DNA from 3 places in the Rhizobium sp. EC-SD404 genome. Region 1 is predicted to be linked to each of the others. Evidence: predicted binding sites of a transcription regulator. Region 1 holds the regulator's gene; each other region holds the start of a gene.

Region 1 (10,334 bases):
GCGTCGAACGCCGGCGATGTCCGGCGCGGCTTCCTCCCACGCGGCAACGATCTCAGGCGTGCGGATGGTTCGGGTCTCAGACGTTGTCAGCTGCACATTGATCCGCGCTGTCGTATCGCCGCTGCGGCCCGACGTGCCGAGGGTCGTGAACGTAGCGGCGATGAGTGCGCCTTCGCCGGCAAGGTCTCGTTCCGCCTCCCTCAGGGCGTTTTCGATGCGCCCGATCGCGGCGACGGCTTCGTCTTCCGGCAGGCCCGCATTGAAGACGATGCTACCCGAGATCGTTTCGGCCTCGGGAGATTCGAAAAAGACGAAGGGCACATGCTGGCCGCGCAGGAGCCCGACGCTGACGATCATCATCACGCCGACCGACAGCGCCACGGTCACATAGCGCCAATGAAACGCCACGGAGACGACCCGGTCGAACGGCCCGTCGCGAAAGGCCTCGAAACGACGGTCGAAGCCTTCGCGGAAGCGGCTTTTCTGCGAGCCGGTCGATCCGGCGTCACGGCGCTGCAACTTTTGGATAGCGAATTCCAGCAATCCCGCGATGAGCAGCGCCACCGCCCCGATGATCGCCGCTTGGAATGCAGGCGCCAGACTAGCCAGCGCGAGTGAGGTCCGGCCAAGGAACGAGGCACTCTCTTCCGTCAGGCCCGATTGGCGCGACAGGAAGACGGCCGCCGCAAGGGTCAGCATCAGCGCGATGGCGAGATGGCGCCAATAGGACCAGCCGACCCGCCGCTTGCGCCCGAGCGAATGCGCCAGATGTCCCGGGAGCACGAAAAAGCATTCGACGAGGCTTGCCACCAAAACGGCAATGACAACGAGCGGCAAGGCGCTCATCATCTGGCCGATCGGTCCACCGAGGATCACGATAGGGGCGAATGCGGCCAGCGTCGTCGCCATGGCCGCGATCACCGGCGTCATGACCATGCCGACGCCATTCTCCGCTGCCGTCAGCGGGTCGTCGCCCATTTCCAGCCGCGTGTTGGTCTGTTCACCGACGACGATCGCATCGTCGACGATGATGCCGAGCATCATGATCAGCGCGAAGATAGAGATCATGTTGATCGACTGACCCGACACGTACATGAGCCCGATCGTGGCCATGACCGCGACCGGAATGCCGGCGGCGACCCAGAGCGCGATCCGGAAGTCGAGGAACAGGAACAGCACCACGATGACGACAAGCAACCCGCCGATGCCGTTCTCGATCAGCAACCACACCCGTTCTTCGAGCGCGTCGGACGCCACATCGTAAGTCTGAATCTCGACATTGGCGGGCAGCTGCGGCGTGAGGCTCGCGAGGTAGGTGTTGAGGATCGATGCGGTCTGCAGCGTATCGGCGTTGGCGGCGCGCTGGATGTCCAGTTCGATCGCCGGCGTGCCATCCGAGAAGCCGCGCTGCTCGTCGGGATCGTATCCACCATCGATGCGCGCAACGTCGCCGAGCGTCACGCGCTCGCCGGTCGGCAGGGTTTTGATCTCCATGCTGGCAAGGCGGGCAGGCGTTTCCCGCTCCGCAATCAGCCGCACCTGGCGCTCGACCGAACCTTCCACGTTCCCCGAAGGCACGTCCCGGCTGTTTGCCGAAATCGCCTGCGATACTTCCTCGATGGTCATCCCGAGTCGACGAAGCTCCCGCTCGTCGATATCGACGACGATCTCGGGGCTGCGCAGTCCGGTGAATTCGATCCGGTCGATCCCGCGGGCGACAAGATCGTCGCGGATACGCTTGGCCCAATTTCGCTTCACGTCTTCGGATGCCGACCCGGTCACGGCGAGCTTGGCGACACCCTCGAAGAACTGCGCGCGAGTGACCCGCGGCGTCTCCACATCGGTCGGCAGGTTGGACACGCCGCGCACGGCGCTTTCCACTTCCGCCAGCGCGCGCTGCATGTCCGTGCCTTCGGCGAAGTCGAGCCGGATCGAGCCCGATCCCTCGCTCGCCGTGGACGACATGTCGTCGACGCCGTCGATATAACGCACCGCCGGCTCGACCAGCGCCAACACGTTGCGCTCGACGTCTTCGGCACTCGAACCGGGCCAGGCAAGGGACACCGAAATGCTCGGCTGCTCGACAGGCGGGAAGAACTGGGTGTTGATCCGCGCCAGGCTGAAGAGCCCGAAGATGATCATCAGCGCCATCAGCATGTTGGCGGCATTGGGATGGCGCACGAACGTGCGAAGGATGCCGCCGCCTGCGGCGCGTCCGGCACGCTGGCGGGCTTCGACCATCGATTGGCGAATGGGAGAGCGGGCCATCGTCAGCCTCCGAACGCGCGCATCGCGCCCCGGCCGCCGGGTCGTCTACCGCCGCTGCGTTCACCGGCAGGCTCGACAGCCTCGGCGGCCGGCACCGCCTCTGCTTCTTCACCGGCGATGCGTACGGCTAGGCCGTCGTCGGCCTCCGTCAGCCGCGTCGTCAGCACGCGCTCGCCCGGTTGCAGATCGCCCCGGAGCAACACCGTATCGCCCTGATAGGCCAAAACGGTCACCTCGCGGCGCTGAAGCACGCCCTCTTCGACGACATAGGCATGGCCGGGATCGTAAACCGCGCTCTCTGGCAGCTCGATAGTCTCGGCATAAAGCCGATCAGGTACGGACAGCGCGACGAAGGCGCCCGGCCGCAACTGCACGGCGTGGTCGCCCGGGGCCAGTCGCGCGAAGACCTCAACGCCACCGCGGTCGGACGCTACCGTGGCGCCCAAGCGGTCGATCGTGCCTTCATAACGGTAGGTCTCCGTGCCGACGACCCAGGACGCCTCGATGACGCGCCCGATAAGCGGCTCACCATCGGACGAGATCCGGCCGTATTGCGCATCGGTGAGCGTGAAGCGGGCTTCGAGCAACTGGTCGTCGTAAATTGAGGCGATAATGTCGGCGCTGCCGGCGATACGCCCCGGCTCCGCGATGGCTTCGGAGATCACACCGGCGAACGGCGCCGTCAGCGTCGTATTGGAAAGCGCGCGTTCGGCTTGGCGCACCAGCCATTCCTGACGCTCGATCTCCGCCTGCTGCTGATTGCGGCGCGCCTCCTCGACGATGAGGGCATTGCGGCTCTGGCTGACGGCTTGATTGCGCTGCGAGACGACGAGGCGGCGTTCATCCAGTTGCTGCTGCGTGCCGGCCCCACGGTCGGAAAGCGATTGCGCACGAAGCAGATCGCTTTCAGCGATCTCAAGCTGCAGTTCTGCGCTCTCCTGCTGATCGCGCTCGGCGGCAATGCGCGCATCGATCTCGCTCAGGACCGCCTGCGCCTGCGCCAGGCTCGCGCGTGCCTCGGTCAGCTGTCCTTCATAGGCGAAGGGGTCGATACGGGCGAGAAAATCGCCCTGCTCGATCCGCTGGCCGGCTCGCAACTGCGGGTTCACTTCGATGATCTCGCCCGTCACCTGGGCGCGCAGATCGACCGTGCGCTGCGCGACGACGTCGCCATAGGCAAGGATATCGGGCCGATGGTCTTCAATCACGACGTCCTGTGCCGCCACCGCATAGATCGTCGGCGTGATCGGGCTCGGCACCCGCTCTGGACGCGCCGCGATGACCATCGTCATGACCACGTAGGATCCGACAAGGATCGCCAGCATCAGCGCGAACTGGAGCATGAAACGACCGGTACGCCGCATCGTCGAGCCGGACGCGGCATCGTTGACGCCATCGGTCAACACGGACTCGTCATGGGGAGAGATCAGCATAAGCGTGCTCCGTCACAATCATCGTCTGGGATAGTCGCGGGCTCGGCACTTTGGCCTTTTTGTCCCGCGAGAACCGCCATCCGACCGACGTCCCCGGCGCACGGCTTTCATATCTGTTCAAGCTAGATGCCGAACGGATGAAGACAAGGCAAATTAAAGTTTTGTCATGTGTTCGGTGCTCGAAGCCGCGAGAGCTCGTGGCGAACGAATTGAGCCGCATGAAGCGGCTCAAGATTGCTAGTGAATGCGGCTTTCGCTTTCCGCACCGCTTTCACCGAGTTCCTCGGGTTCGAACCGATACTCGGTCGAGCAGAACTCGCAGGTAACGGCGATCACGCCATCCTCGGTGCTATCGGCGATTTCATCGCTGGTGAAATTGTCGAGCACCGACTTGATCTTGTCGCGCGAACACGTGCACCGGTCGAGGACAGGCGCCGGTTCGAAAACCCGCACCCCGCGCTCATGGAACAGCCGGAACAGAAGACGCTCCGACCCGACAAGCGGATCGGTGAGCTCGTCGGCGTCGATGCTTTCCACCATGGCTACGGCTTCGACCCAGGCATCGTCGTGATCGATGCCTGTCGACTCGAAATCGTCCGGCGCATCACCGCCCGGAAGGTCCCCTTGGCGCATGCGCTCCGGTGCATCGGGCAGGAACTGCACGATGACGCCACCGGCCCGCCACTGGTGCCTCGGCTGCCCGTCTTGATCACGGTCATAAAGCTGCGCCACCGAAAGCCGAACTTTCGTCGGTATCTGCTCCGACTGCCGGAAATATGCGCCTGCAATCTCCTCCAGGGTCGCGCCATCGAGTTCGACGATACCCTGGTAGCGCTGCATGTATTCGCCCTGGTCGATCGTGAACGCCAGGATGCCCTTGCCGAGCAGCTCATGCGGCTCGAGCCGGTTTGCGGCGACAGCTTCGGCGAGCGCCTGCTCGTTGAAACGCGCATAGGCGCGCACGGCATCGGGCGTCGTGAAGTCTGCCACCAGCAGATCGACGGGCCCGTCACCTTGCGTCTGCACCATGAATTTGCCATCGAATTTCAGCGACGTGCCGATCAGCACCGTCAGCGTGATCGCCTCGGCGAGCAGGCGGGCGACTGGCTCGGGATAATCGTGCCGTGCCATGATCTTGTCGAGCATCGGGCCGAGTTGAACGGCACGGCCGCGCGCATCGAGCGCCTCCACCTGGAAGGGCAGGACGTGATCGTCGCCGGCATAGTCAAACTCGCCCAATCTGGGGCTTTGGTCATTCATCGGGTTTCTCCGGGGAACAAGTGCCGGCAACAAGCGCTCGGCTGAACTATTTGCCGGATATTTAGGTACTCAAACGCCCATGCACCAGGCGATGATCGCCTTCTGCGCGTGCAGCCGGTTCTCCGCCTCGTCGAACACCACCGACTGGACACCATCGATGACGCCGTCGGTCACTTCCTCGCCTCGATGTGCCGGCAGGCAATGCATGAAGAGCGCTTCCGGGTTGGCTTCGGCCATCAGCGCCTCGTTCACCTGATAAGGATGGAACACGTTGTGGCCGCGCGCACGATGTTCCTGGCCCATGGAGAACCAGGTGTCGGTTACCACGCAATCGGCGCCGCGCACCGCATCCATCGGATCGTTCGTCACATTGACAACGCCGCCATTGGCGCGGGCCCAATCGACATAGCGTGCCTCCGGCTCGGAGCCTTCCGGCACGGCCACATTCATCGTGAAGCCGAAACGGGCCGACGCCTCGATCAGCGAATGCAGCACGTTGTTGCCGTCGCCCGACCATGCGATCGTCTTGCCCTTGATAGGGCCCCGATGCTCCTCGAAGGTCAGGATGTCGGCCATGATCTGGCAGGGGTGGGTGTCGTCCGTCAACGCGTTGATCACGGGCACGGTCGCGTGTTCGGCCAGTTCCAGTAGGCGATTGTGTTCCGTCGTGCGGATCATGATGATGTCGACATAGCGCGACAGCACCTTGGCCGTATCGGCGATCGTCTCGGCGCGCCCGAGCTGCATCTCCGTGCCGGAGAGAAACAGCGTTTCCCCGCCAAGCTGGCGCATGCCGACATCGAAGGACACGCGGGTCCGCGTCGACGGCTTCTCGAAGATCATGGCAAGCACTTTGCCAGCCAAGGGCTTATCGCCCCGGCCCGACTTCAAGGCATCCTTGGTGGTGCGCGCATTGTCGATGATGCCGCGAAGATCGTCCGCCGTGGTGGTCGACAGATCGATGAAATGGCGTGGCGTGCCGTTGGCGCCCATGGCGATGATCCCCGTGCCCCGGCCTGCTTTCAGGCGGAAATTGCCTGTTTGGATGAAGAAAGTTCGGAAGCGACCATGTCGATGCGCGACAGTCCTTCGCGCATTTCCTCGGCCGTGATGGTCAGAGGAGGGAGAAGGCGAACCACGTTGTCGCCCGCCGGTACCGACAGCATCTGATGTGCGCGAAGACCCGCGACCATCTCCGTGTTCGGCACGACGGTCTTCAGCCCGAGCATCAATCCGCGCCCACGGATTTCGGCGACCACATCGGGATAGCGGTCCTTGATCGCCTCGAGGCCCTGCTTTGCGACCAACGACAGGTCGCGCACGTGGTCCAAGAAGCCATCCGCCAGAATGACGTCGAGAACGGCGTTGCCGACCGCCATGGCGAGCGGATTGCCTCCATAAGTCGTGCCGTGGGTTCCTGGCACCATACCCGCTGCCGCTTCGGACGTTGCCAGACAGACGCCGAGCGGGAACCCTCCGCCGATGCCTTTGGCGACGGCCATGATGTCCGGCGAAATTCCCGACCATTCATGCGCGAAGAGCTTGCCCGTGCGGCCGACCCCTGACTGCACTTCGTCGAAGATCAGAAGCGTGCCGGTCTCGTCGCACAGCTCCCGCAACTGGCGCAGCCGCTCGTCGGAAACCGGCCTGACGCCGCCCTCGCCTTGCACGGGTTCGATGAGGATCGCTGCGGTGTCTTCCGTGACAGCCGCCTCGAGAGCCGCCCAATCATCGAATGGCACCTGGTCGAACCCTTCGACCTTGGGACCAAAGCCTTCGAGATATTTCGGCTGGCCGCCGGCTGCGATCGTCGCCAGCGTACGTCCGTGGAAGGCCCCCTCGAAGGTGACGATCCGGAACCGCTCGCTCTGCCCGCGGGAATGATGATAGCGGCGCGCAGTCTTGATGGCGCATTCCAGCGCCTCTGCGCCGGAATTCGTGAAGAACGCCCGATCCGCGAAGGTGGCGTCCGTCAGACGACGGGCGAGCCGCTCCTGACCCGGGATCTCATAGAGATTGGACAGGTGCCACAATTTGTCGGCCTGCTCCTTGAGCGCGGCGACGAGATGGGGGTGCGAGTGTCCGAGCGAATTCACGGCGATGCCGGCTGCAAAATCCAGATATCGCTTGCCGTCTTCGCTCGTCAGCCAGACGCCGTCGCCACGCTCGAAACGGAGCGGAGCGCGGTTGTAGGTCTCGAAAAGCGGCGACGCCGGTGCCATCTGGCGCAAACTCCCACTCAAGGCCGCATCCGCAAAGGTTCGGACGGTTCGCGTCGCAAACCTCAAGGACTGCGTCCTGAAAATTGAAAAGCCGCCCTGCGGCGGCCCGACGCACTATCTTCATTTCGTCTGGCGCTGTCAAGAAAACGCCCCTTGTCCGACCGACACAGCAATTCGCTCAAATGCCCCCAAGTTGGGGAAAACTCAAAAAAGCGAATCGCCTGATTCCCGGGACTCTTGTCACGGAGTCTGCCGACCATTAAGTTGAAATAACAGCACTAGACTGCATGCGGCGGACCTAGTCATCACACAGTATTAAGGCGACGCGGTTCCGTTGTACGACGGTCCGGCGCCGAGGGATTCTGCTGCGCCCTGCATCGAACTTGGAGTTGCGGCCATGAACTGGACCGACGAGCGCGTCGAAAAACTTACGAAGTTATGGGCCGATGGCCTGAGCGCGAGCCAGATAGCCGCACAATTGGGTGGCGTGACGCGAAATGCTGTCATCGGCAAAGTACATCGGCTGAACCTGCCGGGGCGCGCAAAATCCGGCGGAACACCTGCTCCACGTGCCAAGCGGCCCGCACCAGCCCCTCGCCCAGCCTCGAACTTCAACGCCCGTCCTGCTGCACCGCGGACGATTTCCCGCGGCGGCGCTGCTGCTGCGGTGCGTGAAGATGTCGCCATGGAAGCGCAGCCGCAGACGCGTCCCGTCAGCGACGTCGTCGTACCGATCGCCAAGCGGTTGGCACTGACGGACCTGACGGAGCGCACATGCAAATGGCCGCTCGGAGACCCGATGCACGAAGACTTCCACTTCTGCGGTCACGATTCAGGCGACAACACGCCCTACTGCAAATATCACGCTCGCCTGGCTTTCCAGGTCTCGGGCGAAAGGCGCCGGGCGCGCTGATCGCGCGCCTCGTGTCCCATTTTCCGATGTGAGATGCGGAAGGCGCTCAGCCTTCCAAAGCGTAGCCGGCGCCCCGTACAGTGCGGATGACGTCACGCATATTGGCGAGATTGATCGCCTTGCGCAGCCGGCCGACATGCACGTCTACCGTGCGCTCGTCGACATAGATGTCATGTCCCCAGACGCCGTCGAGCAACTGTGCACGCGAATAGACGCGACCGGGCGATGACATCAGAAATTCAAGCAGTTTGAATTCCGTTGGTCCGAGCCGGATTTCCCGGCCCTTGCGGTGCACGCGATGTGTGTCGCGATCGAGCGTGATGTCTCCGCTTTGAAGCATCGACGAGATGACTTCGGGCTTGGCACGCCGCAACATGGCTCGAACACGCGCCATCAGTTCCGGCGTGGAAAACGGCTTCACGACATAGTCGTCGGCACCGGTCGCAAGGCCGCGGATGCGTTCGCTCTCTTCGGCACGCGCCGTCAGCATGATGATTGGCAGGCGTTCGGTTTCCGGCCGAGCCCGCAAGCGGCGACAGAGCTCGATGCCGGAGACGCCGGGCAGCATCCAGTCCAGAATGAGCAGGTCGGGAACGCGCTCCTTGAGCTGGATCTCGGCCTCGTCGCCGCGAAGAACGGTGTCGACCTTGTAGCCTTCCGCTTCCAGATTGTAGCGAAGAAGGACGCTCAGCGCTTCTTCGTCTTCGACGACCGTGATCCTCGGCAGCATCTCTGTGTCGTCTCCGTCAGTGGCCGTTGGCCATCACTGTCGCAGTCTTGTCGCCGCGCGGGCGTTCGCCGAGCAGCCTGTCGCCCGTCGCCATGTAGTAGATCGTCTCGGCGATGTTCGTCGCATGGTCGCCGATACGTTCGATGTTCTTGGCGCAGAACAGGAGATGCGTGCAGGCCGAGATGTTGCGCGGATCTTCCATCATGTAGGTCAGCAACTCACGAAACAGCGACGTGTACATCGCATCGATTTCATCGTCGCGCTGGCGCACCTGATTTGCCGCCACAGCCGAGCGCGTCGAGTATGCATCGAGCACTTCCTTCAGCTGCGTCAGTGCCAGTTCGGACAGGTGCTCGAGCCCCCTGACCAACTGCTTCGGCTGGCCAGTGCCTTGAACGGCGACGACGCGCTTGGCGATGTTCTTGCCCATGTCACCAACGCGTTCCAGATCAGCCGCGATACGGATCGAGCCCATGACTTCGCGCAGATCGTGCGCCATCGGCTGGCGCTTCGCGATGACCATGATGGCACGCTCGTTGATGTCGCGTTCGGCGTCGTCGAGAATGATGTCCTCGGCAATGATCCGTTGAGCGTTGCCCGCGTCGGAATTGATGAGCGCGGCCACGGCATCGCCCACCATGCGTTCCGCGATGCCACCCATCTCCGAGACCCGGCGCATCAGATATTTCAGTTCCTCGTCGAAGGACGAGACGATATGCGGATCGCTCATAGTTCTCTCCGTGGCCAGTGCCAGTTGGTCAGCCGAACCGGCCCGTGATGTAATCCTGGGTGCGCTTGTCGTGTGGGTTGCTGAATATGTCGTGCGTTTGCCCCTCCTCGACGAGAACACCGAGATGGAAGAACGCTGTGCGCTGCGACACACGCGCCGCTTGCTGCATCGAGTGCGTCACGATGACGATCGTATAGTTCTCGCGCAGCTCGTCGATGAGTTCCTCGACCCTGGCAGTCGCGATCGGGTCGAGCGCGGAGCATGGCTCGTCCATCAGGATCACTTCCGGATCGACAGCGATGGCACGCGCGATGCAAAGGCGCTGCTGTTGCCCGCCCGAAAGGCCAGTGCCTGGCTGATGAAGGCGATCCTTGACTTCTTCCCATAGACCGGCGCGACGCAGGCTCTGCTCGACCACCCGGTCAAGCTCGTCCTTGTTGCGCGTGCGGCCATGGATTTTCGGGCCATAGGCAACGTTGTCGTAGATGGACTTCGGAAACGGATTGGGTTTTTGAAACACCATGCCGATCCGAGACCGCAGAATTACCGGGTCGACCGACTTTGCATAGATATCGTTTCCGTCGATCAGAATGGTGCCTTCGACACGGCACCCATCGATCACATCATTCATGCGGTTGAGGCAGCGCAGGAAGGTTGATTTACCGCAACCGGAAGGCCCGATGAATGCGGTGACTTCACGCTCGCCAATGTCGACCGACACATCCTTGATCGCCTGTGCCTGATCGTAAAAGACCTTGACGTTCTCAGCGTGGATCTT
Region 2 (10,334 bases), 2.6 Mb from region 1:
CTCGAAACGCAGCAATGTGTAGGAAACGAAATTCGGCATCACCTGTGGCACGATGCCGTAACGGATTTCCTCGAACCAATTCCCACCGACGCCACGGATACCCTCCACGGCGCGCATCGAAGCGTTTTCATTGACTTCGGAAAAAAGCTTGCCGAGTGCCCCGGCCGTATGGATCGCGATAGCAAGCACCCCGGCGAGCGGACCGATGCCGATCGCAAAAACGAGGACCAGGGCGTAGAGAATTTCCGGGACGCCGCGGCAAATTTCCATGAAGCGTCGCGAGAGGATATAGACGAAGCTGTTCGGTGCGAGGTTTCGCGAAGCCGGAAAGCAAAGTAGAAAGGCTGCGACGGCGCCGAGGATCGTTGCCGTCAGCGCCATGAAGATCGTCTCGACGATCAGGCGGATGTAATCGTTGAAATCCGAATACCAGTAGGTGAGCGAGCCTGGAACCGCACGGCCATCCGCCCCGCGGCCTTCGAACAGGACATCGAACTGCAGATTCGGCATGATCGTGCCGAAATATTCGAAAATACGCGGCAGGCCACCGGCCAATCGCTCGGGATAAAAGCGCGACACCCAGATTGATAGGCCGAGCGCCAGCAAGAATCCTCCGACGAACAGGATGTTCATGCCGAGGCGCTGGCGCTGCAATTCGCTGCGATGGCGCTCGAAAACCGTAACCGCATCGTCCTGCTGCGGACCTGCGTTCATATCGACGGAGGCCATACGCTCAGCCTGCCAGGAGTTCTGCGCGGGCGCGCTGCTGCAAGTCCAGCTCCGTCAGGCGCTCCGCAGGCACTTCGGTGCCTGCAGGCTTCAGCGTCGTCGATGTCATGCTTTCGCTGAAGGCTTCGTCGGCCTCCGCGCCATAGATTTCACGTGCTGCCTGTTCCGTCAGCGCCGATGGCGGCCCATCGAACACGACGCGGCCTTCCGAAAGCCCAACGACGCGGTCGCAATAATTGCGGGCCGTGTCGAGTGTATGGAGATTGCAGATGACGGCGATGCCGTCTTCGCGGTTTATCGTGCGCAGCGCGTCCATGACGACTTTCGCGTTCATAGGATCGAGCGATGCGATCGGCTCGTCCGCAAGCACGATCTTCGGTTCCTGGGCCAGTGCACGGGCGATGGCGACGCGCTGCATCTGGCCACCGGACAGCGTGTCGGCCTGCTGCAGAGCCGTGTGGGCCATGCCTAGCCGATCGAGCGCGCGGATCGCGAAGGCACGTTCGGCAGGCGTGAAGACCTGGAACATGCTCGCGATCAAACCATGATGATAAAGACGTCCGGTCAGGACGTTGGTGAGGACATTCAGGCGACCGACAAGGTTGAATTGCTGGAACACCATGGCGCAGCTTGCCCGCCATTCGAGCAGCTCGCGGCCTTTCAGCGCCGTCACGTCGCGGCCGTCGAAGATGATCGAGCCGCTGGTCGGCTCGGCCAACCGGTTGATCATGCGCAGAAGCGTCGACTTGCCGGCACCGGAACGCCCAATGACCCCCACCATCTGGCCGTCGGTGATATCGAGCGAGATATTGTCGACGGCATTGCGCGTCTTGAAGCTCTTGGTCAGGTTCTTGATCGCAAGCATGGGATGTCCTTTGGATTTGCCAATGCTGAGACGGATGCCGAGGCGATCCGTTTTCGCAAAACGACAGGCCCGCAGAACCTGCGGACCTGTCCCGGCCGAAGCGGCCTTAGGCGATCAGATCAACGCGAACCTTCGAGTTCACGCTCTCGCATCGCAACGACACCTTCGAAGAACGAATGGTCGACAGCCTTGAAGCCCTGGCCTTCTCCCTGCGAGACGTTGAAGTAGCAGTCCGGATCGGTCTCGTTCAGAGTTTCCAGCCAGCCATTGACCTTGTCCTTGACGTCCTGCGGCAGGCTCTTGCGATTTACCCAGGGGCCGTTCGGGATGAGGGTCGACTGCCAGATGATGCGCAGGTCCGACATGTCGAGAAGGTCCTTATCGACCATCGACCGCAGCGCGCCGCGCGAGAAGCCTTCCGACTCTTCGCCAACGCCCGAGGTCCAGGTGACCCCTGCGTCATACTGGTCGTTCAGAACGGCGACGACCGCCTGCTCGTGGCCACCACCGAAACCGGTCTGCGAGAAATACTCCTCGATGACGATTTCCTGGGCTTCGAGTTCGGCCTTCGGCACGAGGTAGCCGGACGTGGAGTTCGGGTCGGCGAAGGCGAGAGACTTGCCTTCCATGTCTTCCAGGGACTCGATGCCGCTGTCGGCTTTGGTGTACATCATGGCGTAGTAGCCATCTGATCCGTCGGCTTCGAGCGCAACGAAGGCAGGCTCGACAGCTTCGGGATCCTGAAGGTAAATGCCGGCATAACCGGAGGCGCCGAGCTGGGCGGCATCGAGTTGGCCTGCGACGAGGCCCTGCATCACGCCGGCGTAATCCGAAGCCGGATAGAGTTCGACCGGCACGCCGAGAACCTCACCGAGTTGCTCAACCATGCAGGCGTTGTCACGCAGGCGGTCTGCTTCGTTTTCACCACCGAGAAGACCAACGCGGAAAACGTCGATGTCCTGGGCAAGTGCCGAGCCGGCGAGAAGGCTGGTTGCGAGCGCTACGTTGACGGCGCCGCGAGCAATTTGAGCGATCATCATGATCTCCATGATCAATTGGAATTGTTGCGGTCCGGACACCCCATCCGGCCTGACATCCAATCCGTACCGGGCGTTCACGACAGTGCGTTGACGGTATTGCAACAGATTGATGAAGGCTCGCGGTGCTCGAGCCGGACGCGTCAGCGGTGCTTGGAGATGAAGTCGCCGATGGCGAGCGTGCGGAAGTCGTCAAGCGCCGCTTGAAGCTTGTCATGCTCCCAATCCCACCAGGCAAGCGCGTCAAGTTCGGCAGCGATATCGGCTCCGAAACGCTTGCGGATCGGCTTGGCCGGAACACCACCAACGATCGTGTAAGGCTCGACATTTTTCGACACGACGGCACCCGCGCCGATCACTGCGCCATTGCCGATCGTGACGCCTGGAAGAAGTGTCGCGCCATGGCCGATCCAGACGTCGTGGCCGATCATGACGGCGTTTTCCCGGCGCCAGGAAAAGAACGCGGTATCGTTCTCGGCACCGTCGAAATAGTCGCCGGCGCGGTAAGTGAAATGGTGCTGGCTCGCCCGCCAGGTCGGATGGTTGGTGGCATTGATGCGTACGGCCGCGGCAATCGACACGAACTTGCCGATCGTCGTGCACCACACGTCGCAATCCTGCATGATATAGGAATAATCGCCGAGTTGCGTTTCAGCGACACGGCTGCGGGCGCTGATTTCCGTGTAGCGCCCGAGCGTGGTTCCCTTGAGCTCGGCCGTTTCGTGGACGGAAGGCTCAAGCGAAAGCCGTCCCATGGTCAGGCAGCCCGTTGCGTCGGCCGAAAGGCCGTGACGTCGATGATCCGATCTGCCACCGCCTCGCGCACTTCTTCGTCGTGGAAGATGCCCAGCAAGGCCGTTCCCGAGCGCTTCTTCTCGTCGATCATGGCGATGACCACGCGCCGGTTCTGCGCGTCGAGCGACGCGGTCGGCTCATCGAGAAGCAGCACCGGATGTTCGGTGATGAAGCCACGTGCGATGTTCACGCGTTGCTGCTCGCCACCGGAAAACGTCGCCGGCGGCAACGACCAGAGCGCGTGGGGAAGGTTCAGTCGTTCGAGCAGCGCGCTTGCCTGCCGCCGCGCGTCATCACCATCATGGCCGCGTGCGATCAGCGGTTCGGCGACGACGTCGAGAGCGGAAACGCGTGGCACCGTACGCAGAAACTGGCTGACATAGCCGATGACATCGCGGCGTGACTGCAGCACTTGGCGCGGTGACGCCTGGGCAAGATCGACCGTCTCGCCCAAATGGGAAACGAGGATCTGGCCGGCGTCGACGACGTAGTTGCCGTAGAGCATCTTGAGGATCGAGCTTTTGCCGGCGCCCGAAGGGCCGCCGAGCACGACGCATTCTCCGCGCGCCACACGGAAATCGACATTGTCGACGACGGGCAAACGCAGCCCGCCCCTCAGATGCATGGTGAAACTCTTGGCGACGCCCGAAACGACGAGTGGATCTGACATGGTCTGCACTCACACCTGCAGGATGGAAGAGACGAGAAGCTGCGTATAGGGCTCGCGCGGATCATCGAGCACGCGATCGGTCAAACCGTGCTCGATGACGCGGCCGTCCTTCATCACCATGATCCGCTGCGAGAGCAGGCGCGCCACGGCGAGGTCATGAGTGACGACGATGGCCGCAAGGCCCAATTCGCCGACGAGCCCGCGCAGCAGATCGAGAAGCCGGGCCTGGACGGAAACATCGAGACCGCCGGTCGGCTCGTCCATAAAGACGAGGCGTGGCCCGGTGACGAGGTTGCGCGCGATCTGGAGCCGCTGGCGCATGCCGCCGGAGAACGCATTCGGTCGATCGTCGATGCGGTCTGTCGCGATTTCGACACGCTCCAGCCAGTCGAGAGCGGTATCGCGGATCCGCCCGTAGTGGCGCTCACCGACAGCCATCAAGCGCTCGCCGACATTGGCGCCGGCCGACACACCCATGCGTAGGCCATCGGCCGGGTTCTGGTGCACGAAGCCCCAGTCGGTGCGCATGAGGAACCTGCGTTCGGCCTCGCCCATCGCATAAAGATCCTGCAGCCGACCATCGCGCATGCGGTATTCGATGCTCCCGGACGAAGGGGCGAGCCGCGCCGAAAGGCAATTTAGGAGGGTGGTCTTTCCCGATCCGGATTCGCCGACGATCGCGACGATTTCGCTCGGATGGATGTCGAGGTCGACGGCTTCGCAGCCGATGCGCTCTCCATAGATCTTCGTGACGCCGCGTGCCGTCATCAGAGGCAGATCGCTCATCGCCGTGCCTCCTCGACAGTTGCCTGTTTCCCGACATGACCTTCCGAGCGTCGCCCATCGCAGTGCGCCGTGTCGGAGCAGACGAACATGCGCGTGCCGCGATCGTCCATGATCACCTCGTCGAGATAGACATCGTCCGCGCCACACAATGCACAGGGCTTGTCGAAGCTCTGGACGGTGAAGGGATGATCGTCGAAATCGAGGCTCACGACGTCGCTATAGGGTGGGATCGCATAGATGCGACGCTCGCGCCCTGCCCCGAAAAGCTGCAACGCCGGCGACATGTGCATCTTCGGGTTATCGAATTTCGGTGTCGGCGAAGGGTCCATCACATAGCGACCCTCCACCTTTACCGGATAAGCATAGGTCGTCGCGATCTCGCCGTGACGGGCGATGTCCTCGTAGAGCTTGACGTGCATTAGTCCGTATTCCTCAAGCGCATGCATCGTCCGCGTCTCGGTTTCGCGCGGCTCGAGGAAGCGTAGCGGCTCGGGGATCGGCACCTGGTAGACGATGATCTGGCCGTCGCTCAGCGGATGCTCGGGAATGCGGTGACGGGTCTGGATGATCGTCGCGGCGGCGGTGTCGGTGGTCACGCTGACATTGGTGACTTTCTGGAAGAATGCACGGATTGAGACGGCATTCGTCGTGTCGTCCGCGCCTTGATCGATCACCTTGAGCACGTCGTCCTGGCCGATGATGGCGGCAGTCACCTGGACGCCTCCGGTGCCCCAGCCGTAGGGCATCGGCATTTCGCGACTGGCGAAAGGCACCTGATAGCCGGGTATCGCGATCGCCTTCAGGATCGCGCGCCGGATCATGCGCTTTGTCTGCTCGTCCAGATAGGCGAAATTGTAGAAGGGTTCCCCGGTCATTCCGCGGCCTCGCGCTGGTCTTCGGCAGTCTCGTTTTGTGTTTCGTGTACCGCGCGCATGCGGCGCACGAGATCGAGTTCAGCTTGGAAATCGACGTAGTGCGGCAGCTTCAAGTGCTCGACAAATCCGGTGGCCTGCACGTTGTCGCAATGGGAAAGCACGAACTCTTCGTCCTGCGCCGGCGCGCGACTTTCTTCACCCAGCTCTTGCGCCCTCAACGCCCGGTCGCACAGCGCCATCGCCATCGCCTTGCGCTCCGATTGGCCGAAGACGAGGCCGTACCCTCGGGTGAATTGCGGCGGTGCCTTTGCCGAGCCCTTGAACTGGTTGATCATCTGGCATTCGGTGACGCGCACACGCCCGAGCGGCACGGCGAAATCGAGTTCGGGAATATCAAGCTCCACCTCCACCTCGCCGATGCGGATTTCACCGGCAAAGGGATGAGAGCGACCGAAGCCGCGCTGCGTCGAATAGGCGAGCGCCAATAGGAAGCCTTCATCGCCGCGTGCCAGAGATTGAAGCCGACCGTCGCGACCCATCGGATATTCCTGCGGCTCGCGGGTGATGTCGGCGATATGGTCGCTGTCCACGCTGCCGTCTTCTTCCACCAGTCCTTCTTCGGCAAGAAGCGCGGACACGCGCGGCGGCGGTGATTCATCTTCGACGCTCAGCCGCGTGCCTTCGGGAACCGCATCGTCGCCGGCCAGCGCCGGATCGAGCAGGCGATGCGTGTAGTCGAAGGTCGGCCCGAGCAGCTGTCCGCCGGGCAGATCCTTGAAAGTTGCCGAAACGCGCCGCTCTATCCGCATTTCTCCCGTCTCGACCGGGCGCGAATAGCCAAAGCGGCTGAGCGTGGTCCGATAGGCTCGCAGGAGAAAGATCGCCTCGATCAGATCGCCCCGCGCCTGCCGAACGGCGAGTGCTGCGAGTTCGCGATCATAAAGCGATCCTTCGGACATCACCCGATCGACCCCGAGCGCCAGCTGCTCGACGATCTGGTCGAGCCCGATCGCCGGCAGGTCGCGGCTGCCGCGACGACGGTCAGCCAGAAGCCGGTGCGCATTGACGATCGCCTTTTCGCCACCCTTGACGGCAACATACATATCAGACCTCCAGGCGTTCGATGGTGAGAGTGCGCGGCATGCCCATCACGGCGCCCCCGGCACACAAGATGAGATCGACACCGCGCGGATATTGCGCGCGGTTCTCTGACCAGCGTTCGACGAAGTCCGTGCCGAGACCGGCAGGCGTGATGGTCAGTGTCGACTTGATGCCCGGCCCGGAGCAGGTCAGGCGCGGTCCATGCGTCAGGCCCCCACAGGCTTTGACGATGGTTGTCGAGCGGTCGGGATATTCCTGCGTGCCCTGCCCGAAGAATTTGAAGTCCGGAAGCGGATCGGCCTCGGCAATGAGCGCGAAGGCGGCGAGTTCCGGCGCATCGACTTGCGGAGCGCCGGTTGCGAAGGCGAGCCACTCCCGAGCTTTGCGATCGTCGCTGAGCGACGGGCTCAGCCACACCGAAGTCTCGTGATCGACGAGCGTCAGTGCGACGGCGGCCAGATCCGCATCGAGCCCCATGGCCCCATCGTCGACAGACAGGCGCTGAATTGTGCCCGGACGAGACAGTGCGTCCATCAATGCCCGAAAGTTGGCCTGCGCACGGAAGACCGGATCGGCCGGTTGCTGTCTTGCAAAAGCGGTCATGCTCAGTCCTCGCCGCGAACCATGGTGAAAAAGTCGACCTTCGTCGCGGCGGTCTCTTCTGCACGCCTCGTGTCGGCCTCCCGCTCCGCGGTGCGGAGTGGGTCGAGGATCTGCCGCTCGATCGTCTCGCGCCGCGTCTCGTCCTGGCAAAGTGCGTCGCAAATGGCCGACTGCAGAGCCTTCTTTCGGTCGCGGCCGAGGGCATAGGCATGGCCGACGAATCCGTCGAGTTCGACGCTCGCCCGGGTTACGGTCACCTCTCCGACGTTGAACGGTGAACCGCCGCCGCCGATGCGGCCGCGCAGGGTCACAAGGCCGGTTTCCGGCGGGCGAACGACGCGCGTTTCCCGAGGCAGGCCAGCCTGCTGGCACAGGCGATCCAGTACTGTCATGTCCGCGCGGGCAAGTAGACCCATCGCTTCCTTGCGGCCGTCCCAACTCATCGAAACCATCCCGTCACTTGTCTGTTTATATAGACAACTGTAGCCTACACTACGGATGATCCATGACAAGGCTGTGACGATGGTAGGCAGGGTGAGCATTTCCAGAAGCGGCGTCGCGCTCTGGCGGCAGGTTGCGGATCAGCTGCGTGGCGCGATCGATCGCGGCGAGTTCCCGCCCGCTGCCAAGCTGCCGTCCGAATTCGAGATCGGACGACAGTTCGGGGTCAATCGACACACCGTACGCGCGGCAATCGCGCATCTCGCCGCGGAGGGGTTGGTCGAGACCCGACACGGTCTCGGCACCATCGTCACCCGCTCAGGGCGCCTGTCCTACCCGATACGCCTTCGCACAAGGCTCAGCACCGGTCTATCCGGTCAGGTCGCGTCGGTCGAAAGTCGACTGCTGAACGCGCAGGAACACGACGCTATACCGAGTATCGCCGAAGAGCTCGGTCTCAGCCCGGGCGATAGCGTGCTCGAGCTGGAGACGATGAGCATAGCGGAAGACCGCCCGATCTCGCTTGCGACGCACTGGCTGGACGCCCGCAGATTCAACGGCCTTGCCGAGACGTTTGCCAGGACGCGATCGATGACCGCGTCCTTCAGCCATTTCGGAATCGACGATTACATTCGCCGCGAAACCCGCGTGCTGGCCGAGGGCGCCGGCGAGGCCGAGCTCGTCCATCTCGACCTGCCCAAGGGCTCGATCGTCCTCGTGGCGACCGGGACCAACGCCACGCTCGACGGCAAGGTCTTCCACCTCACCCGAACCCGCTTCGCCGCCGACCGTATCGAATTGCGGATCGAGCACTAAGGCAAGGCATCGAGGCGACCGAAGCGACGGTCAGTGCGGCGCCACGGCCCAAGGCGTTACCGCACTGCCTCCGAACAGCATGGGGCGAGGCAGCTGGAATATGTAATAGGGGTTGGGAAGCGGCATGGCCGTCGCCGCATCAAGCCTCTGCAACTGCTCTGCCGAGATCGAGACGTCCAGCGAACCGATGTTTTGCCTAAGCTGGTCGGCACTGCTCGCTCCGATCAACACCGAGGAGACAAGCGGACGAGCGGCCACCCAGGCCAGGCTGACCTGGGCCATCGACTTGCCGGTTTCCTCAGCGATTTTTCGAACTTCGTCGACGACGTCGAAGTTTCTTTCGGTGAAAAGCATACCGCCAAACGGATTGTCGCCGGCAAGGCGACCCGTGCTGCTTTCGGGCTCCGCAGTGCTGGCGCTATCGGGCATCGCCGGCATGACGCTCGCCCGGGCAAGCATGTCGCGACCGTATTTGCCTGTCAGCAGGCCGCCCCCGAGCGGGCTCCAGGGCACCAGACCCAGGCCGAACTCTGCCGCTGCCGGAGCGATCTCCAGTTCCACGCCGCGATCGATCAGTGAATAGCTGTATTGCAGGCCGACAGGCTTCGGCAGGCCGTGCGCGGCTGCGAGCGTCGCGATCTTGGCCACATACCAGCTCGGTGTATTGGAAAAGCCGTAGTGCAGGATCTTTCCGGCGCGCACCGCGTCGGTCAACGTGCCGAGAACCTCTTCCGCAGGCGTCGTGCGGTCCCAGACATGCATCCAGTACATGTCGATGTAGTCGGTACGAAGTCGTTTCAGCGAGGCTTCCAGGCTTGCGCGAATGTTCTTCTTGCCGTTGCCGCCGGCAAGCGCCGTGCCTTCCGTGCGGGAGAAGCCGGACTTGGTGGCGATCACCAGCCTGTCGCGTAATCCGGCGTCCGCAATATAGCGGCCCAGCATGTCCTCGCTTTGCCCGCCTGAATAGATGTCGGCCGTGTCGACGAAATTGCCGCCCGCATCGACATAAGCGTGCAGAATGGCACGCGAGGCATCGTCGTCGGTGCCCCAGCGTCCAGTGCCGAAGGTCATGGTTCCGAGCGCGAGCGGGCTGACGATCAATCCGGAAGCGCCGAGTGTTCGATGATACGCGAGGCTCATGAGAATTCCCTTCTTTGGCCATATGTCGACCCGGAGATAGGGCGGTCCCCCCATGCGGATTAGCCGTTGCGCGCCGCATAAGCTTGTGAGCAGATTGCAGCAATGGAACGCTTGCCATTCAATGATCTTGCGTTGTTCGCCACCATTGCGCGCGAGGGCAGTTTCACGCGCGCGGCCGCGATGCTGGGCGTATCGCCGTCGGCGCTCAGCCATGCCATGCGCGGCTTGGAGGCCCGTCTAGGGGTCAGACTGCTGTCGCGCACCACTCGAAGTGTGTCCACGACGTCCGCAGGCGAGCAGCTTCTGGCTTCGCTCGCGCCGGCACTTTCGGCAATCGAACGCGGCGTCTCGGATCTCGACGAATGGCGAGACAATCCATCCGGCTTGTTGCGGATAACGACGTTCGGCTGGGCGGCAAGAACAGTGCTTGAGCCTCGGCTTCCCGAATTCCTGATCGCCAACCCGCAGGTGAGGGT
Region 3 (10,334 bases), 3.4 Mb from region 1:
CCGTTTTTTGTTTCACGATCGCCGTTATCAGGCGATGCGCGCACGCCTGCGCTTCACCGCGCTCCAGACCGGCAGTATGAGCGCGAAGGCAACCACCACCAGAAGCACCGCCGAGATCGGACGCTCGATGAAGATCATCGGGCTGCCGAAGGAGAGCAGCAGGGACTGCCGCAGCGACGTTTCCAAAAGCGGCGCGAGCACCAGCGCAAGAACCAGCGGCGGCCGCGGGATATCGAACTTCATCATCAGCCAGCCGAGCAGGCCGAAGAAGATGCACATCCAGACCGTGCCGAAATCGAGCGTCGCGGCATAGGCACCGACGAGCGAGATCACCAGGATACCCGGGGCGAGATAGACATAGGGGATGCGCAGCAGCGAAGCGAAAAGCGGCGCCATCGGCAGGTTCATGACCAGCAGCATGACATTGCCGATGAACATGCTCGCGATCAGGCCCCAGACGAGCGTCGCTTCCTGCGTCATGAGCATGGGTCCCGGCCGCACGCCATGCAGGATGAGTGCCGCGAGCAGCACTGCGGTACTCGCATTGCCTGGAATGGCAAGCGACAGCATCGGGATCATCGCACCGTGCGACGCGGAGTTGTTGGCCGCCTCTGCCGCGGCAACGCCATCGATCGCACCCTTGCCGAACATTTCCGGGTTGCGGCTGAACCGCCGCTCGGTGAGATAGGCGAGAAGCGACGCGATCGAGGCGCCGGCGCCCGGCATGATGCCGACGAAAAGACCGATGAAGCCACCGCGAACGATCGCCATGCGGCTTGCCGTCCACTCCGCCGATGTCAGCCACATATCCTTGAGCCGTGTGCGGATCGGATGCATGTCATGCGCCCGCTCCAGCGACGCCAGCACTTCTGCGATGCCGAAAACGCCGATGGCGACGGGAATGAAGTCGATTCCCTCATAGAGCGCCGGCTGGCCGAAGGTAAGTCGCGGCGTACCGGCAAGCGGATCCGTTCCAACAAGCGCGATCATCAGGCCGAGCACGCCGGCCATCAGCGACCGGATCGGCGTTGCACCAAGACTAGCTGTTGCGATGATGCCGAGTGCGGCGAGAAGAAAGTATTCCGGGGCGTTGAACCGAAGCGCGAAACCCGAAAGCGCCGGAGTGATGAAAGCGACCGCGCAGACGGCGCCGATGCCGGCGATGAACGAGCCGATGGCCGCGATGCTGAGCGCAGCACCGCCACGGCCGTTGCGGGCCATCTGGTGACCGTCGACCGCGGTCATGACACCGGAAGCCTCGCCGGGCACGTTGATGAGCACGGAGGTGAGCGTACCGCCGTATTGTCCGCCATACATGATGCCGGCGAGCATCATGATGGCCGTTACCGGCTCGAGCCCGAAGGTGAGCGGCAGAAGAAGCGCCATGCCGGCAGCCGGCCCGACGCCCGGTAGAGCGCCGATGATCTGGCCGAGAAGCACGCCGACGAAAATGAAGGCAAGATTTGACGGCTGGAAAGCCACTGCAAATCCCTGAAGCAAAAGGTCGAACATGGCTTATTCCGCCAAATGGTCGCGTCAGAAGCCGAGCGGTGCCGGAAGCGGAACCGAAAGCCCGTAAGCGAAAATGAATTTCAGTCCGAAGACGACGATGGCCGTCGTGACAAGGCTCGGAACGAGGCGCTGGCCAAGCACGCCGAGCAGCATGAACAGCATGAACAGCCCGGCCACGGGGACCATGCCGAGCATGGGGGCGAGGACGACGAAAATCGCCATCGAAGCAAGCGCCATCACAGCCCGCCGCAAACCCACGCGATCGGGCAGATCGAGAACGCCACCGTCACCGCCGCGCCTCAGCGAGACGAACAGCAGAATTCCGAGCAGCATGCCTGCGCCGGAAAGCCAGATCGGCAGAAAGCGCGCGCCAGGCGTGACATTGTCCCAGTATTTGAGACCCGCCGTTCCAACGAAGATCGCGATCGACAGAGCGATCATCGCCACTGCCGGCACATAGTCGAGTGCCGTCACCCGGTACACGGGCGCGGCAGGCACCTCCGTTTCCGGAGGAGCCGCCAGAGGGGCGAGTGGTTGGGTCATCGGATGCCCTCACTGAGTGCCGAGCACATTATTGTGCAGCCAGACCGACCTGCGTCAGGACCGTACGGAACGTTTCCTGTTCGCGCGCGAAGTAGTCGCCAGCTTCCTCGAGCCCGTAGAATTCGCCGAGTTGCATGTTTGCCGTGAGGCTTTCCTGCCAGCGTGCCGACTGCGTTGCCTGCTCGAACTTGTCGGCCCACCAGGCAGCAACGGCAGGATCGAGATCCGGCGGTCCGCCGACACCCCAGAACTGGGTGTAGACGACGTCCACGCCCTGCTCCGTTGCGGTCGGCACGTCGGCATAGCCCTCTTCCGTCCGGCGTTCCGCCGACAGGATCGCAAGCGCCTTTGCTTGGCCGGCATTGATCGCCTCGAGACCTTCCGCAAGCGTTGCGAAATGGCCTTCGACGTTACCGCCGAGGAATGTCGCCCGTGCGGCAGAGCCGCTTTCGTGGGGAATATAGGTGAGCGTGATCCCGGCCGCCTTTTCGATCAATCCCGTCGCGACATGGTCGTTGCCGCCCGAGGCGCCACCGGCGATGCGGACGCGACCCGGCTGTTCCGTTGCAGCCGCGACAAAATCCTGCAGCGAGTTGTAGGGGCTGTCAGGCGTGGTGAGCAGCACGAGTTCCGACTGCACGAAGCCGGCGATCGGCGTGATCTGATCGATGACGGAATCGGTGCCCTGGACGATCGGCGTGGTGAAGACCGGTGAAGCCAAGGTCAGCAGCGTCGTCTCGTTGCCCGGCAGACCGAGCACGTGATTGTAGGCATTGGAGTGGCCGCCGCCGGACCGGTTCTGAATGACGATCGGGTTCTCGACGATCCCTTCCTCGTTCATGATCTGGGCGATGGTGCGCATGATGATGTCGGGCGATCCGCCCGCACCGGCGCCGACGGTGAATTCGATCGGGCCTTCCGGCGCGCGCATCTCCTCTTGCGCGAAAGCGGCCGGGGTGCCGGCAAGCGTGGCGCACAGCGCCAGTGAAGCACTGAGTTTGAAAAAGCTCATTATTGGTCTCCTCCCAAGATAATGATTGATGTCTTCCGTCTGATCGGGCTCCGGCTGCTTTCGAATGGCCCTCCTTTCAGGTTTCGATGAGTGACGAATGAAACAATTCGGACGCCGAGACACGTCGTGGCGCGAGATATTGCTCGACCGAATAGCGGCACATGGCCTCGACTTCGCGTTCCGCTCCGCGATAGCCATAAGGATAGTAATCCCGGCCCATCGTCGCGCGCAGACGCTCCATCGATGCATTTAGCCATGGCAGGCTCAGCCGGTTGGCCGAGCCGAGCCAAACGTCTTCGAGACGCCGCAACGCTTCGTCTCGTGCCGTCGAGAACGCGTCGTATAGCGCCCGCGGCAGTTCGGGATGCTGCTCGGCGAGGGTCTTGCGCACTGCGACGACATGCATGATCGGGAAGAACCCGGTCTCGGCGAAATAGTCCTGTTCGACCTTTTCGAAGTCGGGAAAGATGCGCTCGATCCGCGGGTCGCCCTCAGCAAAGGCCTTCGGCGGATTGGGAGCGAGCAGCGCGTCGATCTGGCCGTCCAACAGCAGCGACTGCAGCGTTTCTCCGTCGCTGACGGGCACGATCTTGAGGTTAGGCGGCGGCGTCAGTTGCAGCCGCTCGTGCCGCACGCCGGCATCGAGCGCGCCCGTGCGCCATTCGATATCGGTTGCCTCGACACCGTATTGATCCTTGAGAATGCCGCGCATCCAGAGCGCGGCGGTCATCTGGTATTCCGGAACACCGACGCGGCGACCCTTGAGGTCCGCCGGGGTTTCGATGCCGCTGCCGGCGCGCCGGAAAAAGCCGTTGTGACGAAAAGCCCTCGAAATGAATGCCGGGATCGCGACATAGGCTCCCTCGCCGCGCGCCACCTGAAGGATGTGGCTCGAGAGGGACAATTCCGTCACGTCGAACCGCGCTTCCTGCACCGCCAGCGGAAACAGCTTCGAGGTCGGCAGCACATGCGGCTCGATCCGAAAGCCTTCGACCGGCACGCGACCATCCATCACCGGCATCACCCGATCGTGGTCGAAACAGGCGACGCTGATCACAGGTTGCGTGCTCATGGTGCGCGGAACAGTCGATCTTCGACCGACCGCAAATGCGTCCGCATGGCGCCATAGGCGGCATCGGCATCGCGCGCTTCGATCGCATCGGTGATCATCTCGTGCTCCGTGAAGCTCGAGTGACTGCGCGGCGGCCGCGCTCCGGTACGCGCAAGGTTGCCCCAAACCACCATGCGCCGGAGCGTGTTCAATTGATCGAACAACGCAAGAAGCACGACCGAGCCGCTTGCCTCGGCGATCTGCCGATGGAAATCGTTGTCGAGCGCCTCATATTCACGCCAGGTGCCGGCGAGGTGGCTGCGCTCCATGGTCAGCCGCATCGTCGCGATCGCAGACGCAGGCGCGTGGATCGCGGCTTCCCGTGCAAGAGCGGGCTCGAGGCTGAGCCGCGCCCGCATGACATCGACGGGGCTGATGGTCCGCGACAGCGCGGTAAGATCATTTTGGTCGGATTGATCGGTCGGGCGCGCCATGAACGTACCCTTGCCGACATGGCGCCAAAGCACGCCTTCGTCGACCAGAGTCTCCATCGCCTTGCGCAACTCGAACCGCCGCAGGCCGAGCTCCGGCCCCAGAACACGTTCGGGCGGAAGCTTTTGACCCCGCTGAAAACCAGCATTCTGTATATAGGCGCGCAGCTGCACGAGCGCCGCGCCATCCGATACGACCGCACTTTGGCGATCGATCTCATCGTCATGCCCGGCGGTCGTCATGCCCGCATCCACATGCATCGCCATCATCGGCATCGCAGCGCTCCATCCCACGAGGAGACGCTATATTGATCCGGATTGATCGGCAACAGGAATCTTCATGACTCCTGATTGAGCGATTGCTTGCAAAATGCGCCTTCGGAAATCCGAGGGCTCAGATGATGGCCCGACGGACTTTCGAAGACACCCACTCGGAGAGGATCACCGTCAGCAAGATGACGGCGAAGATCACCGACACCTGCGACCAGGCGAGCGTGTTGAGCGAGCCCTGGAGCTGCAGCCCGATGCCGCCCGCGCCCACGAGCCCGAGGATAGTGGATTCGCGGATATTGATGTCCCAGCGGAAGACCGTCATCCCGACGAATGCGGGGAGCACCTGCGGCACGATCGCATAGTCGATCAACTGAAGCTGCCCCGCCCCGGTGGCGCGCACGGCCTCCACCTGCGTCTCGTCGATCTCTTCGATAGACTCGTAAAGCAGCTTGCCCACGAACCCGATCGACCGCAGGGCGATGGAAAGGATGCCGGCGAGAATGCCGGGCCCGATGATCGCGACGAGCAGCAGCGCCCAAATGAGCGAATTGATCGATCGCGATGCCACGATGATGAACAGTGCCAGGGGCCGCAGGAACAGAAGGCTCGGCGACGTGTTCCGTGCGGCAAGGAACGCCAGCGGCACGGCCATCACCGTGCCGAGTAGCGTGCCGAGCGTCGCCATGTTCAGCGTGTCCCAGATAGGCTGCCAAAGATTTCCGAGATAGTCCCAGCGCGGCGGCCACGACCGTGACAGCAGGTCGGCCCCCTGCCGCGGTGCATCCTCGACGAACGCCCAGATCGTGCGCTCGTTCATCACCTGCCAAGAGAGGACGAAGACGACCGCAAGAGCGAACCATCCCGCCCATAAAAGCCACGCCTCGCGCCGTGTGTGCTTCGACCAGATCCTCGTGTCCAACTGCGAACCGGACGGCATCACTGCACCCATTTGCGAATGTGGCTCGAGCTGTACTCGGCAAGCATGACGAAGACGATGATGAGGATCAGGATCGCCCCGGCGGTGCTGTAATCGTACCGCTCCATGGAAGTGTTGAGCGTCGCACCGATGCCACCTGCACCGACGATACCGATGACCGAGCTTTCGCGGAAATTGATGTCGACACGGTAGAGCGAAAGCCCGATCAGCCGCGGCATGACCTGCGGCTGGATCGCGTAGTTGACGATCTGCCACCACCCCGCCCCGGTCGCCCGGATAGCCTCCGCCTGCGCCTCATCGACTTCCTCGATGTCGTCGGCGAGCAGCTTGGAGATGAAGCCGATTGTCGCGAAGGACAGCGTCAGAAAGCCCGCGAACGGCCCGAAACCGAACATCGCCACGAACAGGATCGCGACGATGATTTCCTGGAACGCGCGAGAGATGGCGATGATGCTGCGGCACACGGCGTGAACCGGCCAAGGCGCGATGTTGCGCGCCGCTCCGATGCCGATCGGAACCGAGATGAGGATGCCGACGACGCTCGCACACACCGTCATGGTGATGCTTTCCACCATGCCTTGGCGAATGTCGCGCCAGCGGGTGGTGAAATCCGGCGTCATGAAGCCTTCGACGAACCGCCGGCCGCGGTCGAGGCCTTGCACGATACGCGCCCAGTCGAGGTCGACCGACCAGAGCGCAAGCACGAGATAGGCGAAAAAACCACCATAGATGGCGATGCGCCAGAACCGGCTCTTTATGAAAACCGGGGGCCGGCGCCAGCGACGCAAGCCGGCGGGTGAAACTGCGCTGACCACTAGACCAGCTCCGCCAGGCGCTCGGCCTCGAACGCCTTCGTTTCGCTTTCGTCGAGCGCGTCCTCTTCGCGCGTCTTGCGCATGGCATGCCAGTCTTCTTCGCCGTAGATCTCGGTCAGCGCCGCATCCGTGAGGTCGGACGGAGGGCCATCGAAGACCACCGCGCCGGCACGCAAACCAATGATGCGATCGACGAACATCTGGGCGAGCACCACATCGTGGATGTTGATGATGGCCGGAAGCTCGCGCTCGCGGCAGACTTCGCAGATGAGACGCATGATCTGGCGCGATGTCTTGGGATCGAGCGATGCCGTCGGTTCGTCGACGAGCAGCAGTTCGGGATCCTGCTCGAGAGCCCGAGCAATGCCGACGCGCTGGCGCTGGCCGCCGGAAAGCGCATCAGCGCGCTTGTCCACATGATCCTGCAGCCCGACGCGATCCAGAAGCTGAAAAGCCTTGTCCACGTCCGCCTGCGGGAAACGCCGGAAGAACGACCGCCAGAACGGCACGTATCCGAGCCTGCCCGACAGCACGTTCTCCATGACCGTCAGGCGCTCGACCAGAGCGTATTCCTGAAAGATCATGCCGATACGCCTGCGGGCCTGCCGCAATCCACCGCCGGAGAGTTTCGTGAGATCAAGACCGTTCAGCCGAATGGCGCCGCCGGTCGGCTCGACCAGACGATTGATGCAGCGAATGAGCGAAGACTTTCCTGCGCCCGAAGGCCCGATCAGACCGACGACCTGCCCCTTGGCAACCGTGAAAGAAACGCCGCGCAACGCCATGTCGCCGGTCTTGTAGCGCTTCTCGAGTTTGTCCACCTCAAGCATGACCCAGCCCCTGACCCTCTTCAGAAATGCAATGCGGGGACGCAGACTTTGAGGCTGCGTCCCCGCATGAAGGACAGATGAAGCTTACTGGCAGGAATAGGAGACGCCTGTTGCTTCGTCGATCTGACGGATCACTTCCCAGTCTTCCTGGAAGCTGATCTCGATGAACTGCTCCTCACCCGAAGCGCTGAACTCTTCGGCAAGCGCAGAGCCTTCCCATTCGAACGAGAAGAACGCGTCACGGATCTGCTCCTGCAGCTCAGGCGTCAAATTGTAGACCGTGCCATAGCCCGTCGTGGGGAAGGTCGCCGACTGGTAAATCGAGCGGATCTGGTCGGGAGACACGACTTCACGTTCGATCATGCGCGTCATGACCGAGTTTGCGATCGCGGCGGCCGGATAGTCGCCATTGGCCACGCCAAGGATCGACGTGTCGTGCGAACCGGAAAACACCGGAGTAAAGTCTTCGTTGGCGACCATGTCGAACTCGGTCGACAAAATGGCCGAAGGCGCCTTGAAGCCGGAATTCGATGTTTCCTGCGTGAAGGCGATCTCGCCGTCGCGCAGATCTTCGATTTCCTGCGCTTCGCTGTCTGCAGGAACGATGATTTCCATCTCGTAGCCGAACGAACCGTCATTGGCAGCCATCATGGCAAAGGGGCGGAAGCCGGCGCAGGCGACGGCGATCGGATTGCCGCCGGTGTTGAAGCCGGCGATGTGCAGACGACCCGCACGCATGGCTTCAAGCTGCGCTGCGTTCGACTGAACCGGAAAGAACTCGACGTCTTTGCCGGTGGCTTCCGCCAGATGGTCCATGAAGCCTTGCCATACGTCGGCATAGACTGCCGGATCTTCGACGGGCGTGTAGGTGAAGATCAGCGTATCCGGGTCGACGAGCTCGGCGGCCTCGGTCGGAACATCGGCCATCAAGTCCCCATCGGCATCCGTGAAGCGAGAATCGAGCGCAAACTGGGCTTGAGCGGGAAGGATGAAGGCAGCCGAAAGGGCGAGTGCTGCGGCAAACAGTTTCATGGGCTTTTCCTCTTCGTGGCGGGTCATCAAACGGCGGTGCTGCAGGCTTATTGACCGTGTTGATTACAGGTCCGTGACATATCGATGATGTTTCGATGACAGACTTGCCGGCGCCCCCGTCGAGCCCACGGCGACGCGTTCCCGATTGCGCGCCGTCGCGCGCGTGGATACGTAGATGACATGTGGAATTTGCAGAACGCACACCGATGACGACACCGACCATGCGGCTCGATGATGCCGCCCGCGCCGGCTGGCTGTACTACGTCGCCGGCAACACCCAGGACGACATCGCCCGCAAGCTCGGCGTCTCGCGGCAATCGGCGCAGCGTCTGGTCTCGCTCGCCGTCAAAGAGGGCCTCGTCAAGGTCCGGATCGACCATCCGATCGCGAGTTGCCTCGAGCTCGCACAGCGGTTGAAGAAGCGCTTCGACCTGAAGCTGGTCGAAGTCGTGCCGAGCGATCCGGGTTCCCAGTCAACCACGGTCGGCGTCGCCGAAGCCGCGGCCGCCGAACTGGAGCGCCGCCTGTCCGCGCCGGAACCGGTCACGATCGCCATCGGTACGGGACGCACGCTGAAGGCTGCGATCGAAAAGCTGCCGAGTATGGATTGCCCGCAGCACAAGGTCGTCTCGCTGACCGGCAACATCGCACCCGATGGTTCGGCCGCATTCTACAACGTCGTCTTCACCATGGCCGACAAGGTGAAGTGCCGTTCGTTCCCCATGCCGCTGCCGGTCATCGCATCTTCGATGCACGAGCGCGAATTGCTGCATCAGCAGCCGATGATCCAGGCGACGCTCAAACTGTCGGCGACGGCGGATATCACCTTTGTCGGCATCGGCGATCTCGGGCCGGATGCACCGCTTGTGATCGATGGCTTCATCAGTCCGGTCGAACTTGAAGAGCTGAACGCTGCAGGCGCCGTCGCCGAGATCGTCGGCTGGGCAATCGACCGCGACGGCCATCAGATCGACGGCATCATCAACGACCGGGTCGCCAGTTCGCCCATCCCCTCCCGCGACACCTGCATCGTCGTTGGCATCGCCAAAGGACCGCTTAAGCTTCCCGGCATCGCCGCTGCCTTGAAAGGCCGGCTGATCAACGGCCTGATCACCGACGAAGACACGGCCACCGCCCTCCTCGACTGAGGCTGCCCAGCCAATGCTGCGCTGCAGCGACTAATCCACGTTGACATCGCTTGGCAAGATGTGAGTAATTGCCCACAGCATAGGCAATTGCTCAAAGCCGTTGCCGGCGACACTCATCTGGGAGGAACTCATGAGACACAGGTTTTCGCTTCTCGCCACCTGCGCGGCACTGCTGGTCGGAACCACCGCAGGCGCGTCGGCACAGGAGACGCTGACGATCGCGACGGTGAATAACGGCGACATGATCCGTATGCAGGGTCTGACAGACGCCTTCACCGAAGCGCATCCGGATATCCAGCTGAACTGGGTCACACTGGAAGAAAACGTGCTGCGCCAGCGCGTCACCACCGACATCGCCACCAATGGCGGCCAGTTCGACATCATGACGATCGGCACTTACGAAGTACCGATCTGGGCAGAGAACGACTGGCTCCTCCCACTCGAGAACCTCGGCGACGACTATGACGTGGACGATCTAATCCCCGCGATCCGTGAAGCGCTTTCCACGGATGGCACGCTCTATGCCGCACCATTCTATGCGGAAAGCGCCATGACGCTCTATCGCACAGACCTGTTCGAAGCCGCCGGCATCGAAATGCCGGAAGCCCCCACATGGGACTTCATCGCCGACGCCGCCCGCCAGATTTCCGAAGCCAATGACGATGTCTACGGCATCTGCCTGCGCGGCAA

What was found. Region 1 encodes PhoB, which activates phosphate uptake and scavenging genes when phosphate is short. Its sites were predicted from a motif close to TGTCATNNANCTGTCAT; they were not measured.
Region 2: the regulator PhoB is predicted to act here: its motif matches at 2,711-2,727, upstream of phnD (phosphonate ABC transporter substrate-binding protein).
Region 3: the regulator PhoB is predicted to act here: its motif matches at 8,559-8,575, upstream of phnD (phosphate/phosphite/phosphonate ABC transporter substrate-binding protein).

The regions. Positions count from the first base shown of each region.
Region 1 is NZ_LR701459.1:3,919,375-3,929,708, forward strand. Features, by position in the region: gene GC125_RS19695 (efflux RND transporter permease subunit) at 1-2,268, opposite strand, end outside; gene GC125_RS19700 (efflux RND transporter periplasmic adaptor subunit) at 2,271-3,701, opposite strand; gene GC125_RS19705 (Hsp33 family molecular chaperone) at 3,939-4,961, opposite strand; gene argF (ornithine carbamoyltransferase) at 5,031-5,954, opposite strand; gene GC125_RS19715 (aspartate aminotransferase family protein) at 5,984-7,183, opposite strand; gene GC125_RS19720 (GcrA family cell cycle regulator) at 7,581-8,096, shown strand; gene phoB (phosphate regulon transcriptional regulator PhoB) at 8,143-8,826, opposite strand; gene phoU (phosphate signaling complex protein PhoU) at 8,843-9,556, opposite strand; gene pstB (phosphate ABC transporter ATP-binding protein PstB) at 9,585-10,334, opposite strand, start outside.
Region 2 is NZ_LR701459.1:1,341,025-1,351,358, reverse strand. Features, by position in the region: gene phnE (phosphonate ABC transporter, permease protein PhnE) at 1-729, opposite strand, end outside; gene phnC (phosphonate ABC transporter ATP-binding protein) at 734-1,594, opposite strand; gene phnD (phosphonate ABC transporter substrate-binding protein) at 1,714-2,631, opposite strand; gene GC125_RS07380 (DapH/DapD/GlmU-related protein) at 2,775-3,386, opposite strand; gene phnL (phosphonate C-P lyase system protein PhnL) at 3,389-4,096, opposite strand; gene phnK (phosphonate C-P lyase system protein PhnK) at 4,106-4,882, opposite strand; gene GC125_RS07365 (alpha-D-ribose 1-methylphosphonate 5-phosphate C-P-lyase PhnJ) at 4,879-5,757, opposite strand; gene GC125_RS07360 (carbon-phosphorus lyase complex subunit) at 5,754-6,860, opposite strand; gene phnH (phosphonate C-P lyase system protein PhnH) at 6,862-7,461, opposite strand; gene phnG (phosphonate C-P lyase system protein PhnG) at 7,464-7,904, opposite strand; gene phnF (phosphonate metabolism transcriptional regulator PhnF) at 7,984-8,718, shown strand; gene GC125_RS07340 (aldo/keto reductase) at 8,749-9,858, opposite strand; gene GC125_RS07335 (LysR family transcriptional regulator) at 9,961-10,334, shown strand, end outside.
Region 3 is NZ_LR701459.1:531,107-541,440, reverse strand. Features, by position in the region: gene GC125_RS03610 (tripartite tricarboxylate transporter permease) at 28-1,512, opposite strand; gene GC125_RS03605 (tripartite tricarboxylate transporter TctB family protein) at 1,537-2,055, opposite strand; gene GC125_RS03600 (Bug family tripartite tricarboxylate transporter substrate binding protein) at 2,084-3,067, opposite strand; gene GC125_RS03595 (ABC transporter substrate-binding protein) at 3,144-4,139, opposite strand; gene GC125_RS03590 (FadR/GntR family transcriptional regulator) at 4,136-4,885, opposite strand; gene phnE (phosphonate ABC transporter, permease protein PhnE) at 5,004-5,831, opposite strand; gene phnE (phosphonate ABC transporter, permease protein PhnE) at 5,819-6,634, opposite strand; gene phnC (phosphonate ABC transporter ATP-binding protein) at 6,634-7,464, opposite strand; gene phnD (phosphate/phosphite/phosphonate ABC transporter substrate-binding protein) at 7,549-8,496, opposite strand; gene GC125_RS03565 (sugar-binding transcriptional regulator) at 8,703-9,644, shown strand; gene GC125_RS03560 (ABC transporter substrate-binding protein) at 9,775-10,334, shown strand, end outside.